Regions from separate parts of the Sphingomonas sp. 22176 genome, predicted to be linked through region 1. Evidence: predicted binding sites of a transcription regulator. Region 1 holds the regulator's gene; the other holds the start of a gene.

Region 1 (7,319 bases):
TGCCGCTTAACCGCGGTTTCAGGGCCCGGCGCGCATGCTGTTCCCCTTGGGACGGAACGACAGCATGGATACGGGGCGAACGTCCGCGACGATCTTCAGCCTGACGCACGACCTGCCCGCACCGCGCGCGCCCAGCGCCGCGGCGGCGGACGGGCTCGATGCAGGCCAACTCGCCTGGGGCGGCGAACTGCTCGACTGCGGCATCCACTGGATCGGCCGGGCCGGCGCCCGGCTGCGCGTCGAGCACGCGCTGGCCGAAGCGGTGCCGGTCCGGCTGCACCTCGGGACCGCTGAGCCGCTGATCGGGCGCACGCTCTGGTCGGACGGCGCCGAGGCGGGGCTCACCTTCGACGCGCCGGTGGACGTGCTGGGGATGGTCGCGCGCAACCTCGCCCGCGCCACCGCCGAGCGCCGCCGCCTGCCGCGCATCGAGCTGCGCCACACCGTCGGCGTGCATCGCGGCGGCGAGGTCGAGCAGCTGCGCACCCGCGACATCTCGCAAGGCGGGGTCGGCGTCGAGGCGCGGGGGCTTGGCGTCGACGAGGCGGTGCAGCTGACCTTCGACGGGCTGCGCCCGCTGGAAGGTACGGTGCGCTGGATCGCGGGCGAGACCGCCGGCATCGTCTTCACCGAGGAGCTGGGCTGGCAGACCCTGTTCCCCTGGCTTCGCGGCATCCAGCAGGCACCCGCCCCACAAGCCGGCGGGAGCGACATCGACGGGCTGCTGCAGGACAAGCTGGCGCTCCGCCTGGACCTGCCCGGAAGGGTACGTGAGGGCGTGGGCTGGTGGAATTGCCGGATCCATGCGCTCACCGCCCTGCAGGTCGAGTTCGAGGCGCGCCAGGCCTTCGCCCCCGGCGCTTCGATTTGGGTAGCGCTGCCCGAGATCGGCGGCGGCCCAGCGCGCGTGGTGCGGGCGCGGCAAGGCCGGACGCTCGCCGAATTCCGCATGCCGCTGCGCGACAGCGACCTGCGCCTGCTCACCGCGAGCCGCCGCACCGGCTGAAGCCGCTTGCATCGCCGCGCGCCCGCGCCCAATCGAGCGGCATGGCACTTCTTCCCATCGCCGAGGCCCAGGCGCGGCTGCTCGCGCTCGCCGGCCCCACGCCTGTCGAGACGGTTCCGCTCGCGGACGCCGTCGGCCGCTGGGCCGCCCAGCCGGTGGTCGCCCGCCGCACCCAGCCGGAGACCGATCTTTCGGCGATGGACGGCTATGCGATCCGCTTCGCCGACCTGCCCGGGCCGTGGACCGTGATCGGTGAAAGTGCGGCGGGCTCGGGCTTCGCAGGCACGATTGCGCCGGGAGAAACGGTGCGGATCTTCACCGGCGCGCCGATGCCAGCGGGCTCGGACACGGTGCTCGTCCAGGAAGAGGCCGCGCGCGACGGCGATCGGCTAAGTCTCGCTGGCGAAGGCCCGCCCTATCTCGGCCGCAACACCCGCCGCCGGGGGCTCGACTTCGCGGAGGGCGACGCGCTGATCGCGGCGGGCGAGCGGCTCACGCCCGCGCGGATCGCGCTGGCGGCGATCGGCGGCCATGCGGCGCTGCCCGTCCGCCGCAAGGTCCGCGTCGCGATCGCCGCGACCGGCGACGAACTGGTGACGCCGGGTACGCCTGTCGGCCCAGCCCAGCTTCCCGAATCGAACCGCACCATGCTCGCCGCGCAGCTCGCCGATCTGCCGGTCGAGATCGTCGATCTCGGCATCCTGCCCGACGATCTGGGGGCCCTCACCCATGCCTTCGCCACCGTCGAGGCCGATCTGCTGATCACCAGCGGCGGCGCATCGGTGGGCGATCACGACCTCGTCCGGCCCGCGCTCGAAGCCGCCGGCGCGACGATCGACTTCTGGCGGATCGCCCTCCGCCCGGGCAAGCCGATGATGGCCGGCACGCGCGGCGACATGGTCGTGCTGGGCTTGCCGGGCAATCCGGTGTCGGTGTTCGTCACCGCGCTGCTCTTCGCCAAGCCCTTGATCGCGCATTGTTCCGGCGCCGCCGACCCATTCCCGCGAGGGCGCACGGCGATCCTCGGCGAGACGCTGCCGGCCAATGGCCCGCGCACCGATTACCTGCGCGCCGTGCTGATCGACGGGCGCGTCCATGCCTCGGCGATCCAGGACAGTTCGATGCTCCGCACGCTAGCCCGCAGCACCTGCCTGATCGTGCGCGAACCCCATGCGCCGCCTGCAAATAGCTCCGGCTCGGTGGAAATCCTCGACATCGCTTGACAGCACCCCGGAACATTGCATAAACGTTCCCAGTCTGTTCTGGACCCCGGAGGATTGGATGCTCACGCGCAAGCAGCACGAGCTGATCTGCTTCATTTCCGACCGTCTTGCCGAGACGGGCGTATCGCCCTCGTTCGAGGAAATGAAGGAGGCGCTCGATCTCAAGTCGAAATCGGGCGTGCACCGCCTGATCAGCGCGCTGGAGGAACGCGAGTTCATCCGCCGCCTGCCCAACCGCGCCCGCGCGCTGGAAGTGCTGCGCATGCCCGAACGCGGCGAGCGCAAACCGGCCGCCAAGGCGCCCAAGCCCGCGAGCACCACCGCTGCGCCAGCCTCGCTGCCTGCCCCGGCCAATGACGTGGTGGAGATCCCGCTGCACGGCCGCATCGCCGCCGGCACCCCGATCGAGGCGCTCGAAGGCTCGACCATGTTGCCGGTGCCCGCCGCGCTGCTCGGCGCGGGCGAGCATTATGCGCTCGAAGTCGCGGGCGACTCGATGGTCGAAGCCGGCATTCTCGACGGCGACTTTGCGCTGATCCGCCGCACCGAGACCGCGCGGGACGGCGAGATCGTCGTCGCACTGATCGACGATGCCGAGGCGACGTTGAAGTATTTCCGCAAGGAAGGCGCGATGGTCCGGCTCGATCCGGCCAATCGCGACTATAGCCCGCAGCGCTACCGCCCCGATCAAGTGCGGGTGCAGGGCCGGTTGGCCGGATTGCTGCGCCGCTACTGATGGGTTGGGCGAGGACGAGGCGACACGAGGCACCAGTAGCGCTTCGCCTTGCGCTTCGTCCATTCCCTGTCCGTCCAGCCTCGCGCACTTTGGCCGTCGATCGCGTGGTTTTACTTCTACGCCTCCAATACTACTTCTACGCCCCCGATATTTATGGCACGGTCTGCACATAAGAAGTTATGGAGCGCGGACGTATGCGTGGACATCTTCTGGTGGCGGCGGCGGGCCTGCTGTTTCCCGGCGTGGCTATAGCGCAGCAGAGCGCCTCCCCTCCTCAGGGTGCGACGCAGCCGCCGGCATCGCCGGTCGCACCGGATACGCCCGACCCCGCACAAGGCCGCAAGGCGCCTGCCGGCCCCACCGATCCCATCGTCGTCACCGGACGCAAGCCTGCTTCCAGGAAGGAAATCAGCGCGCTGGTGCATGCGATCACGCCGCCCAGCCCCAACGACGCACCGCTGGCACGCTTTCATGACGCCGTCTGCTTTGGCAGCGTCGGGCTAGAGCGCTCCGTCCTCGAGATGATCGGCTACCGCCTGGCGGCAGATGCCGAACAGGCAGGGCTGAAACTCGCGGGCGATGGATGCACGCCCAACATCCTCGTCGTCTTCACCGACGGCGTATCGGCGGGGGTCGACACCCTCGTGCGACGCAAATGGTGGATCTTCGGGGATCGTACGCCGTCGGAGATTCGCACCATCGTCGGCGAGACCGGTCCCGTGCGTGCGTGGAGCAACAGCGAGGTCCTCAGCCGCGATGGCGAGCACATCAACAAGGGCGGCTTTTTGAACGTCCCGATTGCCTCCAGGCTGGTCTCGCCCACCCGCAACGACATGCTGGCGTCGATCGTTCTGGTCGAGCGCTCGGCCGTGATTGGCAAAACCAGCAACCAGATCGCCGATTATCTGGCGATGCGCACCCTGGGCGGCGCCCGCCCCCGCGCCAGCGGGCCGACGGAGACGATCCTCTCCCTATTCGACGGGAATGCCAATCGCGTGCCAGGCGAACTCACCGCCTTCGACCGCGGCTATCTGCGCGGCCTCTACGCCGGACAGGCCAATGCCTTTGCATGGAGCACGCGCGGGTTGATCGTCCAGCGCGTCCTCAAGGAGCAACAAGCGGATCCCCCGCCGTCTGCCGAACACTGACGCTGCTAACGGCGCGATCATCGGGTCATCACGCATCGGACAGCCGATCCCGTCGAGTTATCCATCGGGCATTCATGGGCAACGGCCTTGTGCTTGTGCGGGCCTTCGGTGGCGCCGATTGCCCAGCCCGATTCCGCACGCCCAGAACGTCTGCCGCCAAGACGCCAAGCCCGTTGAGCACCATCGTCGCCCCCGCCTGGCTGCCTTGTTCGGCCAACGACATAGTCGAAATCCCGCTGCTCGGTGGGGCGAGCATTATGTGTTCGAAGTCGCGGGCGACTGGAGGGGCGAAGCCGGCAATCTCGACGGCGATCATGCGCTGATCCGCCGCACCGAGACCGCGCGGGACGGGGAGATCGTCGCCGCACGGACCGACGATGCCGAGGTCCGCTGAAGTATTCTGCAAGGAAGGCTCGACGGTCCAGCTTGACCCGGCCAATCGCGACTACACCGCGCAACGCTACCGCCCTGATCAGATGCGCGTTCAGCGCCTTGCTGGACTACAGCGGCAATACTGAGCCCTGAGCCAAGCAACCGATATGCTTTTTGCAGGCGAGCGCGAGACCGAGGGGCAGCATCATCACGGTTTCTGTTCCCGAATGAGCGCGCTTGTCACATGATTGCCTTGTGTTCAGGATCGGGGAGGGATTCAATGCGTGCGTGGTTGGTTGGCAGGTTCATGGCTCTTCTCCTGCCAGGCGGGGTGGCCGCGCAGCAGAGCCTGCCCTCCACTTCGCCCTCGTCGCAAGCGATGCCGGGCGCGATAACGGCCGAGCAGGACATGCCGGACACGACTGCCGCGCCTCCCGCAGGGGCGGCCAAGCAGGATCCGATCATCGTCATGGGCAGGCAGGCGCCCGACCCGGAGACCGTGCGATCGCTCAGCCGCGCCATCACCCCAAATGTCGCACCGGACGACCCACTGGCCCGGTTCAACGAGCCCGTCTGCTTCATCACCTCCGGCCTTGCGCAGGCCACGCTCGAGCAGATCGGCGATCGGCTTGCGGCGGATGCGGAACAGGCCGGCCTCCGGCTCGCTGGCGCCGGATGCCACCCCAATGTCGCAATATTGTTCGTCAACGGCGTCGAGGCCACGCTGAAACGACTGGAGCACGATCGCGCTGTGCTGTTTGGCACGCGCAAGCCTGCCGATCTTCACGATCTCTCCCGCCAGCCAGGGCCGGTACGTGCGTGGAACAACATACGGATGGTGCAGGTGCCGCTCAACGAGGGCTCTCGTCTGGTTTCCGATGTCCGGATGGACATCGTCAACGCGATAGTGCTGGTCGAGCGGTCGGCCGTTGTCGGCAGAACGACGAACCAGATCGCCGATTATGCGGTGATGCGCGCACTCGCAGTCATTCGGCCGCGGCGGGCTATCGGTCGCGACACAATCCTTTCGCTCTTCGATACGGCCGGGTCGCCTCCGGCGGAAATGACGGTCTTCGATCGCGGCTATCTGCGCGGACTCTACAACGGCGCCGGCAATCAGCTTGCGAATGTCCAACAAGGCCGGATCGTGCAGGGCATCGTCAATCAGACGAACGTCCACACCAAGACGAACGTCTCCGCGGACACCTCGGCCCACTGAAGCTCGATGCACTTCCCAGCCGTTTGCTCCCCGTCGAACGCCTTCTGCGCCGTATCCATCCGATGACCGGATCGACGAATGCCCGGTATCGCCCACTATCTGCTTGGCACGCGTGGCGATGAGGCTGCCTTCATGGTCTCGATGGGGCATGGTTGATCGGGAGGATTTTCGCGTCGCCGCGCATGAAGCCCAAATTCTCGGCGTCCGCAGCAATCAGCCGCGCATCTTCTCTTAAATACTCAGTGGCTAGTGCTATGCTGGCCTATCGCAACCCTCGTCCGCATGTTCGGCGTCGATGGCATAGTCTCCGTATGTCGGGGAGAAGGACAGCATAGTGCGCATCTTGCTCTGTTCCTTGATAGCAATTGTACTGATGTCCCCTCCAGCACGCGCACAGCAAGAACGCGAACCTGACGAGCGAGGCGCAACGTCTACAGAGCACGGACACCAGAGCGCCGCTGCCCCATCTCAAGCGCTGCCCTCGCCCGGTGATCCTATTGTCGGTACCGCTCGCCGATTGCCTGCCAGGGCGGAAATCCCCGCAGTGGCGCGATCGATCATGCCCTATGCTCCCTCGAACGAGCCCATCGCGCGCTTTCGAGATTCCGTCTGTTTTGTCGGCGCGGGGCTGGACCGCGCCGTCCTGGAAGACCTTGGCAATCGGCTCGCGCTCGACGCCGAATTGGCCGGGCTGAAGTTGGCTGGAAAGGGATGCAAACCCAATGTCGGCGTTTTCTTCATCGGCAAGATCGATGAGGAGATCGCCGCGCTCGCGAAAAGGAAATCGGGGCTTTTCGGTGAGAGGGTGCCCAGCGAAATTCGGGCGATCGTTCACGGAAGTGGGCCGGTGCGCGCATGGAGCAACACCGACACTTTGAGCATCGACGGTGAGCAGCTTGGCTCGGGCAAAGTGTTGCGCGTGGGGGCGGAACAACACTGGTGTCCCCCATTCGCAAAGATGTTCTCGCTTCGATCGTGTTCATCGAGCGCTCCGCGTTGCCGGGAAAGTCACCGACACAGATTGGCGACTGTATCGCAATGCGCGCCTTGGGGGGCACACGGCCGCAGAATGACCTGGGCGCGCGAAGCATCCTGTCGCTTTTCACCCCTGGTGCGACGGAAGCCCCGCCCGAGATGACGGCCTTCGACCGCGGCTATCTCCGCGGCCTGTACGCCGACACAGCAAACGCTTTTGCGACGACGACACAAAGTCTCATCGTGCGGAGTATATTGGAGGAGAAGAAAGCCGAGGGAATGCCGGACATCGCGAAGTAACAACGGACTCTCTAGTGAGCGCCCTTCGATGTGAGTTCGGCCGCGAACGCCTTCTGCGCAGCATCCACCCGACGCCCCAGTTCGCCCGGATCGACGAACGCCTCGGCGTCACCCGCCATCTGCTTGGCGCGCTTGGCGGCAAGGTCGAACTGCTCGGCGTGGAAGCTGAGGAACACGTCCGCCTGGGTGGCGCGCAGCTTGGCGAAAGTCGCGCGGAAATCGGCGGGGGCTGCGTCATAGCCATGGCCCGGGGTCAGCGGCTGGTCGGCGACGCTGAGGCTGCAGGCGAACAGCACGGTCAGGCTGTCGCCGCCTGAAGGGACCTGCATCGTGAAGCTGG
Region 2 (7,319 bases), on a different contig from region 1:
GCTTCATGCGAGTCTCCTTCATTCACCCGGCCGGCGCACTGGCCGGGAACGGGGCTTCCATCCGCCCTTGCGCGTGAAGCGCGGCTGAACGAAGTTATAGCCGAAACAACGCTGGGAGAGGCGTGTCCCATGGTATATGCGCTTTGCGCTTGCTGCTATGCAGCATTGGTATCATATTTGTCTCATGAACGTTAGCGCTGCCGTGACCGAAGCTCCCGTCAACAACACCCCCTTCGTGCTGGAAGGCATCGTGCGCCTGCGCTGCCTGCAGGTGACCTACAACCGCACGCGGATGATCGTCGCGCCGTACATCCTCTACACGCGCAACGAGTCGCTCTACGCCGATGCGCAGATCGTCTCGCGCGAGGGCATGCTGCCGCGCGAGCCCAAGATCGCCACCTTCAAGGTCGATGGCCTGAAGGAAGTCTCGGTGCTCGACCGGGCGTTCGAGATCGGCGAGATGTTCGACCCCGAGCTCGACAAATATGTCGGCACGACCCTGATGAAGGTCGAGCCCGAGGCCTGACAGGCGCTCAGTCGGGCACGCTGACGAAGCTGTCCATCACCCGCTTGCGCCCTGCCTGCTCAAAATCGATCTCGAGCTTGTTGCCCTCGATCTCCGCGATCACGCCGTAGCCGAACTTCTGGTGGAACACCCGCATGCCGAGCGACAGGTCGCCGCGCGGCTTGGCGCCAAAGCTCACAGCAGAGGCGCGGCTTTCCAGCACGCGCGGCTGGTCGCGGGTGAAGGTGCGCGCGGTGAAGCCGCCGCCCGGGTTCTTGGTGTCCACACCCGCCGCACGCTGCCAGCCGGGCCCGCGCCCGGCGCCGCGCGCGACATCGGCGAAGGGGTCGCTCCGCTCGCTCCAGTTCGCCCGCCACAGGCTCTCGCCGCCGGTCATGGTCGTTTCCGACTCGACATGCTCGGGCGGCAGCTCGCCGACGAAACGGCTGGGCAGGCTGGACGTCCACTGGCCGTAGATGCGGCGATTGGCCGCGTGGAGGATAATCGACCGCTGCCGCGCCCGGGTGATCGCGACATAGGCGAGCCGGCGCTCTTCCTCCAGGCTGGCGAGCCCGCCTTCGTCGAGCGCGCGCTGCGAGGGGAAGATCCCTTCCTCCCAGCCGGCGAGGAAAACGGTGTCGAACTCCAGGCCCTTGGCGGCATGGATCGTCATGATGGTGACCTTGGCCTCCTCCGCCGAGGCCTCGTTGTCCATTACCAGGCTGACATGCTCGAGGAAGGCCGAGAGGCTCTCATATTCCTCCATCGCGCGGACGAGTTCGTTGAGGTTCTCCAGCCGCCCTGCCGCCTCGGCGGTGCGATCGGCCTGCCACATCGCGGTATAGCCGCTCTCGTCGAGGATGATGCGGGCGAGATCGGGATGCTGGAGGTCGTCGCCCATGCTCCGCCAGCGCGCCATGTCGCCGATCAGATTGCCGAGCGAACGTCGCGCCTGCGGGGTCAGCTCGTCGGTGTCGAGGATGCGCGCCGCCGCGGTGGTCAGCGGCAGGCCCTGCGACCGTGCGAACTGATGGACCTTGGCCAGTGCCTTGTCGCCCAGCCCGCGCTTGGGCACGTTGACGATACGCTCGAAGGCGAGGTCGTCCGCCGGTTGTGCTACGACCCGCAGATAGGCGAGCGCGTCCCGGATTTCCTGGCGCTCGTAGAAGCGGAAGCCGCCGATGATGCGGTAGGGCAGGCCGATCGCGATGAACCGGTCTTCGAACTCGCGGGTCTGGTGCTGTGCGCGGACGAGGATCGCGGTCGCGTCGAGGCTGAGCCCGCCGCGCTGCAGCCCCTCGATCTCCTCGCCGACGCGGCGGGCTTCCTCAGGCCCGTCCCATACGCCGAGCACCTTCACCTTCTCGCCGACATCCACCTCGGTCCACAGCGTCTTGCCGAGGCGCCCGCCATTGTTGGCGATCACCCCCGACGCGGCGCCCAGAATGTGCGGCGTGGAGCGGTAATTCTGCTCCAACTTGATCACAACGGCGCCGGGGAAGTCCTTCTCGAACTTCAGGATATTTTCCACTTGCGCGCCGCGCCAGCTGTAGATCGACTGGTCGTCGTCGCCGACGCAGCAGATGTTTTTGCGCTCCTGCGCCAGCAGCCGCAGCCAGAGATACTGGACTGAGTTGGTATCCTGATACTCATCCACCATGATGTAGCGGAAGCGCTTCTGATATTGCTCCAGAACCTCACGATTCGTCTTAAGAATGGTGAGCATGTGGAGGAGAAGATCGCCGAAATCGCACGCGTTCAGTAGCCGAAGCCGCTCCTGATACTGGGCGTAGAGCGATTGGCCGCGGCCGTTGGCGTAGCTTTCGGACTCACCGGCATCGAGATCGGCGGGGATCATGCCGCGGTTCTTCCACCCGTCGATCAGCCCGGCGAGCTGGCGCGCGGGCCAGCGCTTCTCGTCGAGATCGTTGGCGATGATCAGCTGCTTGAGCAAGCGCAGCTGGTCGTCGGTGTCGAGGATGGTGAAGTTGCTCTGCAATCCCACCAGTTCCGCATGCCGGCGGAGCATCTTTGCGCCGATCGCGTGGAAGGTGCCGAGCCACGGCATGCCCTCCACCGCATCGCCGACCAGCCGGCCTACACGCTCGCGCATCTCGCGCGCCGCCTTGTTGGTGAAGGTGACGGACAGGATTTCGGATGGATAGGCCTTTCGCGTCCACAGCAGGTGCGCCAGCCGCGCGGTAAGCGCCGCGGTCTTGCCGGTGCCCGCGCCGGCCAGCACCAGTACCGGGCCTTCGGTGGTGAGCACGGCCTCGCGCTGGGGTTCGTTCAGGCCCTGGAGATAGGGGGCGTCCTGGGGAGAGGGGGCAAGCGACATGCGTGAACAACTAGGGAACGTCGCCGCGCGGGGCAAGCACCCGAAAGGCCGCGTGCATCCGTAACGCTACGGAAGCTGCAGCCTTCATATCTTCGCTACAATGAAGCAGGCCCTTTGGGCCACGGAGAGAGCATGCGCCGCCCGCCGAAGAAGACTCGCCACCACGTCATCCGGCCGATCGAGGCCGCGGTGATGCTGGGTATCGCCGCGCTGGTCGCGATGGTCTGTGACCACATCAACATGTTCGAACGGCTGCTCGCCTTCATGGAAGCGCACGAAGCGTGGCAGCTGGACGAATATTTCTTTACCTTCGCGCTTTCGGGTATCGGTTTCATCGTGCTGGCGGTGCGTCGCGCCGGCGACCTCGTTCGCGAGATAGACCAGCGCGAAGCCGCCGAGGCGCGCGCCAATCAGCTAGCCCGCCACGATCCGTTGACCGGGCTCGCCAACCGGCGTGTGCTGCAGGATGAACTGCCTCAGCTAATCGAGCGCGCCGCCGACGAAAGCACGCAGTGCAGCCTTTTCTGTATCGATCTCGATCACTTCAAGCCGGTCAACGACGTCCATGGCCATGAGACCGGCGACGCCGTGCTCGTCCAGGTCTCCGAGCGGCTGGTCAAGCTGGCGCGCGGCGGCTTGCTCGCGCGCATCGGCGGCGACGAGTTCGTGCTGGCGCTGGCCCATGGCGACGGCAGCGATACCGCCAAAAGACTGGCGACGCGGATCATCCGCAGCCTCAGCACGCCCTATCAGGTCGGCGATCGCCGGATCGAGATCGGCGCGACGATCGGCATCGCGCGAAGCCCCAACCACGCGCTCGACGCCGACGACCTGCTCCGCGCCGCCGATGTCGCGATGTACGAGGCGAAGCGGGCGGGGCGGGGCACCTGCCGTTTCTTCCAGACCGAGATGGACGCGCGGCTGCGCGCCCGGGCCGCGCTGGAGGCCGATCTGCGCGGCGCGATCGAGCGAGGGGAGGTGCTGCCCTATTACCAGCCGGTGATGGCACTCGCCGATGGCAGGGTAGTCGGCTACGAGGCGCTGGCCCGCTGGCAGCACCCGACCCGGGGCATGATCGCGCCCGACGAATTCATCCCGATCGCCGAGGATCTCGGACTGATCGATCTCCTCTCGGTGCGGCTCCTCCACCAGGCCTGCATCGCCGCGCGCGGCTGGGCGCCCGACACGACGCTGTCGATCAACATTTCGCCGATCCAGCTCAAGGATCCCTGGCTGTCGGCGCGGCTGCTCGCGGTGCTCAGCGAAACCGGCTTCGCGCCGGGGCGGCTGATCGTCGAGGTGACCGAAAATGCGATCATCGAGGATATCGACGCGGTGAGCGAGCTGTTCCGCTCTCTCCAGCGCACCGGGATCCGTATTGCGCTCGACGATTTCGGCAAGGGCTATTCGAGCCTGTCGCATCTGCGCCAGCTGCGCTTCAACCATCTCAAGATCGACAGCTCCTTCGTCCGCACGATGGACTCGGCGGAGAGCCGCAAGATCGTGCGCGCGGTGGCGGGCCTGGGACGGGCACTTGGCATGCCGGTTACCGCCGAAGGGGTGGAGACGCTGGGCGCCGCCGACGCGCTGCGGGAGATGGGCTGCGAACAGGCGCAGGGCTTCTACTACGGTCGTCCCAAGGCCGTCGCCGATCCCGCGCCGCACGCCGCCGAGGATCGCGGCGACGAACCGGCCGAGGTGGATCGCGCATGATGCGCCGGTGGGCGTGGGCGATCGCCGCGCTGGCCGTGCCGCTTGCCGCACATGCGCAGAACGGCCCCGAGCAAATCGAGCAGCTCGAACCCGAAGCCGGCGAATGGCAGCTGCAATATTCGGGTGCCTATGGCGGCGCCGACAGCCATGAGCTCGAGACTGGCCGCGGCGTGGGCCGCCACTGGGCGTTGGGCGTCGGCGCCGAGGTCGAAGCGGTGGACGGCCATCTCCAGCTGGATGGCTTGTCCGCGGTCGCCCTGGTCCGCCTCGTCGAGCCGGAGGACCGGCCATTCGGGCTCGGACTGATGGGGCAGGTCTCGGTGGACCGGGCCGGCCGCTATGCCGGCGCCGAGCTGCGCGCGATCGCCGAGTCCCGCAGCGCGCGCTGGTGGCTCCAGGCCAATATGATGCTCCGCCACCGCCGCGAGGATGGCGAGGCGGGGACCAACCTCGCCTATGTCGCCTCGATCCAGCATGGGCCCGCCCCGTTCTGGTACGGGATCGAGGTGTCGGGACGCGCCGCACGGTTGGGCGGTGACGCGGATGCGGCACCCGCCGCGCAGCAGTATGTCGGGCCCAGCGTAACCTATCGCAGCGCGCGTTCCGGGCTGGAGCTCGGCTTTGCCTGGATGGTGCGCGTGGCCGGCGACGGCGCGCCTTCGGGTCCGCGGGTGTTCGCCCAGCTCGACTTTTGAACGGCGCGCGGCAGATGCGTCGTCATTAACCTACATTCCATCGCAGCGCGCCGCACGGTGGATTGCTCTGGCGCAATGCGGCGCTTATGGGCGGCGCCAGATAGACCCATGGCAAACTGGTTTTCCTCTCGCCGGACGAAGGTCCGGCTAGCAGCGGTGCTGACGCTCGCTATCGTTGCAGCAGTGGTCGCGTGGCGCGCCCCGCAGAAGCGCGACCCCGGCTGCGTGCCCGGCCGTCAGGAGGAGCGGGATCAAAGCGGCAAGGTGGTGCGTATCCGGCACACCGAATGCCTGCGCTGAGCAGGCCCGTGTGTCCCACGCTTTGTCATCACCCCGTCACATGCCATCCCCAAAGGCGCTAATATCATGGCGACGCTAGCAATGGACCAGGCTTCGTCGGCAGAATTGCCGCGAAGTCCCCGATTCACCGATAAAACCCATCCTCTAGCCAAGCTCCTGTTCGTCGCCATTCTGGTGGGCGGTCTGGCCTTTGCCGGATGGAGCATCGTCGTCGACACCCGCGAGGCGGGCGAGCAGCTCGCACTGGGCGTATTCGCGTTTCTGGGGCTCGCGCTGCTGATCGCGCTGGGATTCGAGTTCGTCAACGGCTTCCACGATACCGCCAATGCGGTAGCGACGGTGATCTACACCAACTCGATGCCGGCGCAGCTGGCGGTGGTATGGTCGGGTTTCTTCAACTTCCTGGGCGTGATGACGTCGAGCGGCGCGGTCGCCTATGCGATCGTCACGCTGCTGCCGGTGGACCTGATCCTCAACGTCGGCTCGGTTGGTGGTTTCGCGATGATCTTCGCGCTGCTGCTCGCCGCCGTCCTCTGGAACCTGGCGACCTGGTATGTCGGCCTGCCCAATTCCTCCAGCCATGCGCTGATCGGATCGGTGCTGGGCGTCGGCTTCGCCAACCAGCTGATCCTTAGCGGCTCGCGCGGCGGCACCGCCGGCGTCGACTGGAGCCAGGCGGCCAAGGTGTTTTCGGCGCTCTTCTGGAGCCCGCTGATGGGCTTCGCCTGCGCGCTGCTGCTCATCGTGGTGATGCGCGTCGCGCTGTCCAAGCGGAAGACGCTGTTCCGGGCACCCGAAGGCGATGCGCCGCCGCCGCACGGCATCCGTGCGCTGCTGATCGGGACCTGCACCGCCGTCTCTTTCTTCCATGGCTCGAATGACGGCCAGAAGGGCATGGGGCTGATCATGCTGATCCTGATCGGCTGCGCCCCAACCGCCTATGCGCTCAACCGCACGCTGCCGACGAGCGCCACCGCTGCCTTCGTCCAGACCTCACAGGCCGCCAATGCCGTGTTCGTCCCTCGCAGCGGCGGCGTGGTGCTGACCCCGGCCGAGGCGCGTGTCACGCTGACCGACGCGCTCCAGCACCGCAAGGCGGAGGGGGCGAAGGTCTATGCCGCACTCGAGGCGCTGTCCCAGTCCTTGACCGAGCAGGTCGCCGGCTATGGCTCGCTGAGCAAGGTGCCGGCGCGCGCCAGCTCAAACGTGCGCAACGACATGTATCTCGTGCTCGACACGACCAAGCTCGCCACCAAGAAGCCGGAAGGGTTCAAGCCCGAGGAGCTGAAGGCGGTAAAGGCCTATCAGGACGGGCTGGAGAGCGGCACGCGCTATATTCCGCTCTGGGTGAAGATCGTCGTAGCGCTGGCGCTGGGCCTGGGCACGATGATCGGCTGGAAGCGCATCGTCGTCACCGTCGGTGAGAAGATCGGCAAGCAGCACATGACCTATGGCATGGGCGCCGCCGCCGAGATCGTCGCGGCGGCAACGATCATGGGGGCCGATCATCTCGGCGTGCCGGTTTCGACCACCCATATCCTGTCGTCCGGCGTGGCCGGTGCGTCGGTGGGGAGTGGCGCCGGGCTGCAGGCGCGGACGATCGGCAACATGGCGCTGGCTTGGCTGATGACGCTGCCGGCCGCGATGCTGCTCTCGGGCGGGCTCTACTGGCTGATGCTCACCGGCATCCGCCTCTTCGGCATCCACTGATCGGAAGGGCGGGACGAGGGTCCCGCCCTTCTCGCATCAGCCGCGCAGCAGATCGTGC

What was found. The regulator LexA, encoded in region 1, represses DNA repair genes until DNA is damaged. The targets are predictions, from matches to a motif close to GTTCCNCNCTTGTTCT.
Region 2: a site for LexA is predicted at 2,847-2,862, ahead of ACTJKY_RS15055 (ATP-dependent helicase). Genes of this name have one in related genera too.

The regions. Positions count from the first base shown of each region.
Region 1 is NZ_JBQEPL010000003.1:241,953-249,271, reverse strand. Features, by position in the region: gene ACTJKY_RS13110 (PilZ domain-containing protein) at 65-1,006, shown strand; gene ACTJKY_RS13105 (molybdopterin molybdotransferase MoeA) at 1,048-2,229, shown strand; gene lexA (transcriptional repressor LexA) at 2,288-2,965, shown strand; gene ACTJKY_RS13095 (hypothetical protein) at 3,145-4,113, shown strand; gene ACTJKY_RS13090 (LexA family protein) at 4,373-4,507, shown strand; gene ACTJKY_RS13085 (hypothetical protein) at 4,793-5,704, shown strand; gene ACTJKY_RS13080 (hypothetical protein) at 6,644-6,979, shown strand; gene bla (subclass B3 metallo-beta-lactamase) at 6,991-7,319, opposite strand, start outside.
Region 2 is NZ_JBQEPL010000004.1:103,874-111,192, reverse strand. Features, by position in the region: gene ACTJKY_RS15065 (glycine zipper 2TM domain-containing protein) at 1-7, opposite strand, end outside; gene ACTJKY_RS15060 (hypothetical protein) at 203-526, shown strand; gene ACTJKY_RS15055 (ATP-dependent helicase) at 534-2,843, opposite strand; gene ACTJKY_RS15050 (putative bifunctional diguanylate cyclase/phosphodiesterase) at 2,976-4,556, shown strand; gene ACTJKY_RS15045 (hypothetical protein) at 4,553-5,251, shown strand; gene ACTJKY_RS15040 (hypothetical protein) at 5,408-5,551, shown strand; gene ACTJKY_RS15035 (inorganic phosphate transporter) at 5,618-7,261, shown strand; gene ACTJKY_RS15030 (hypothetical protein) at 7,298-7,319, opposite strand, start outside.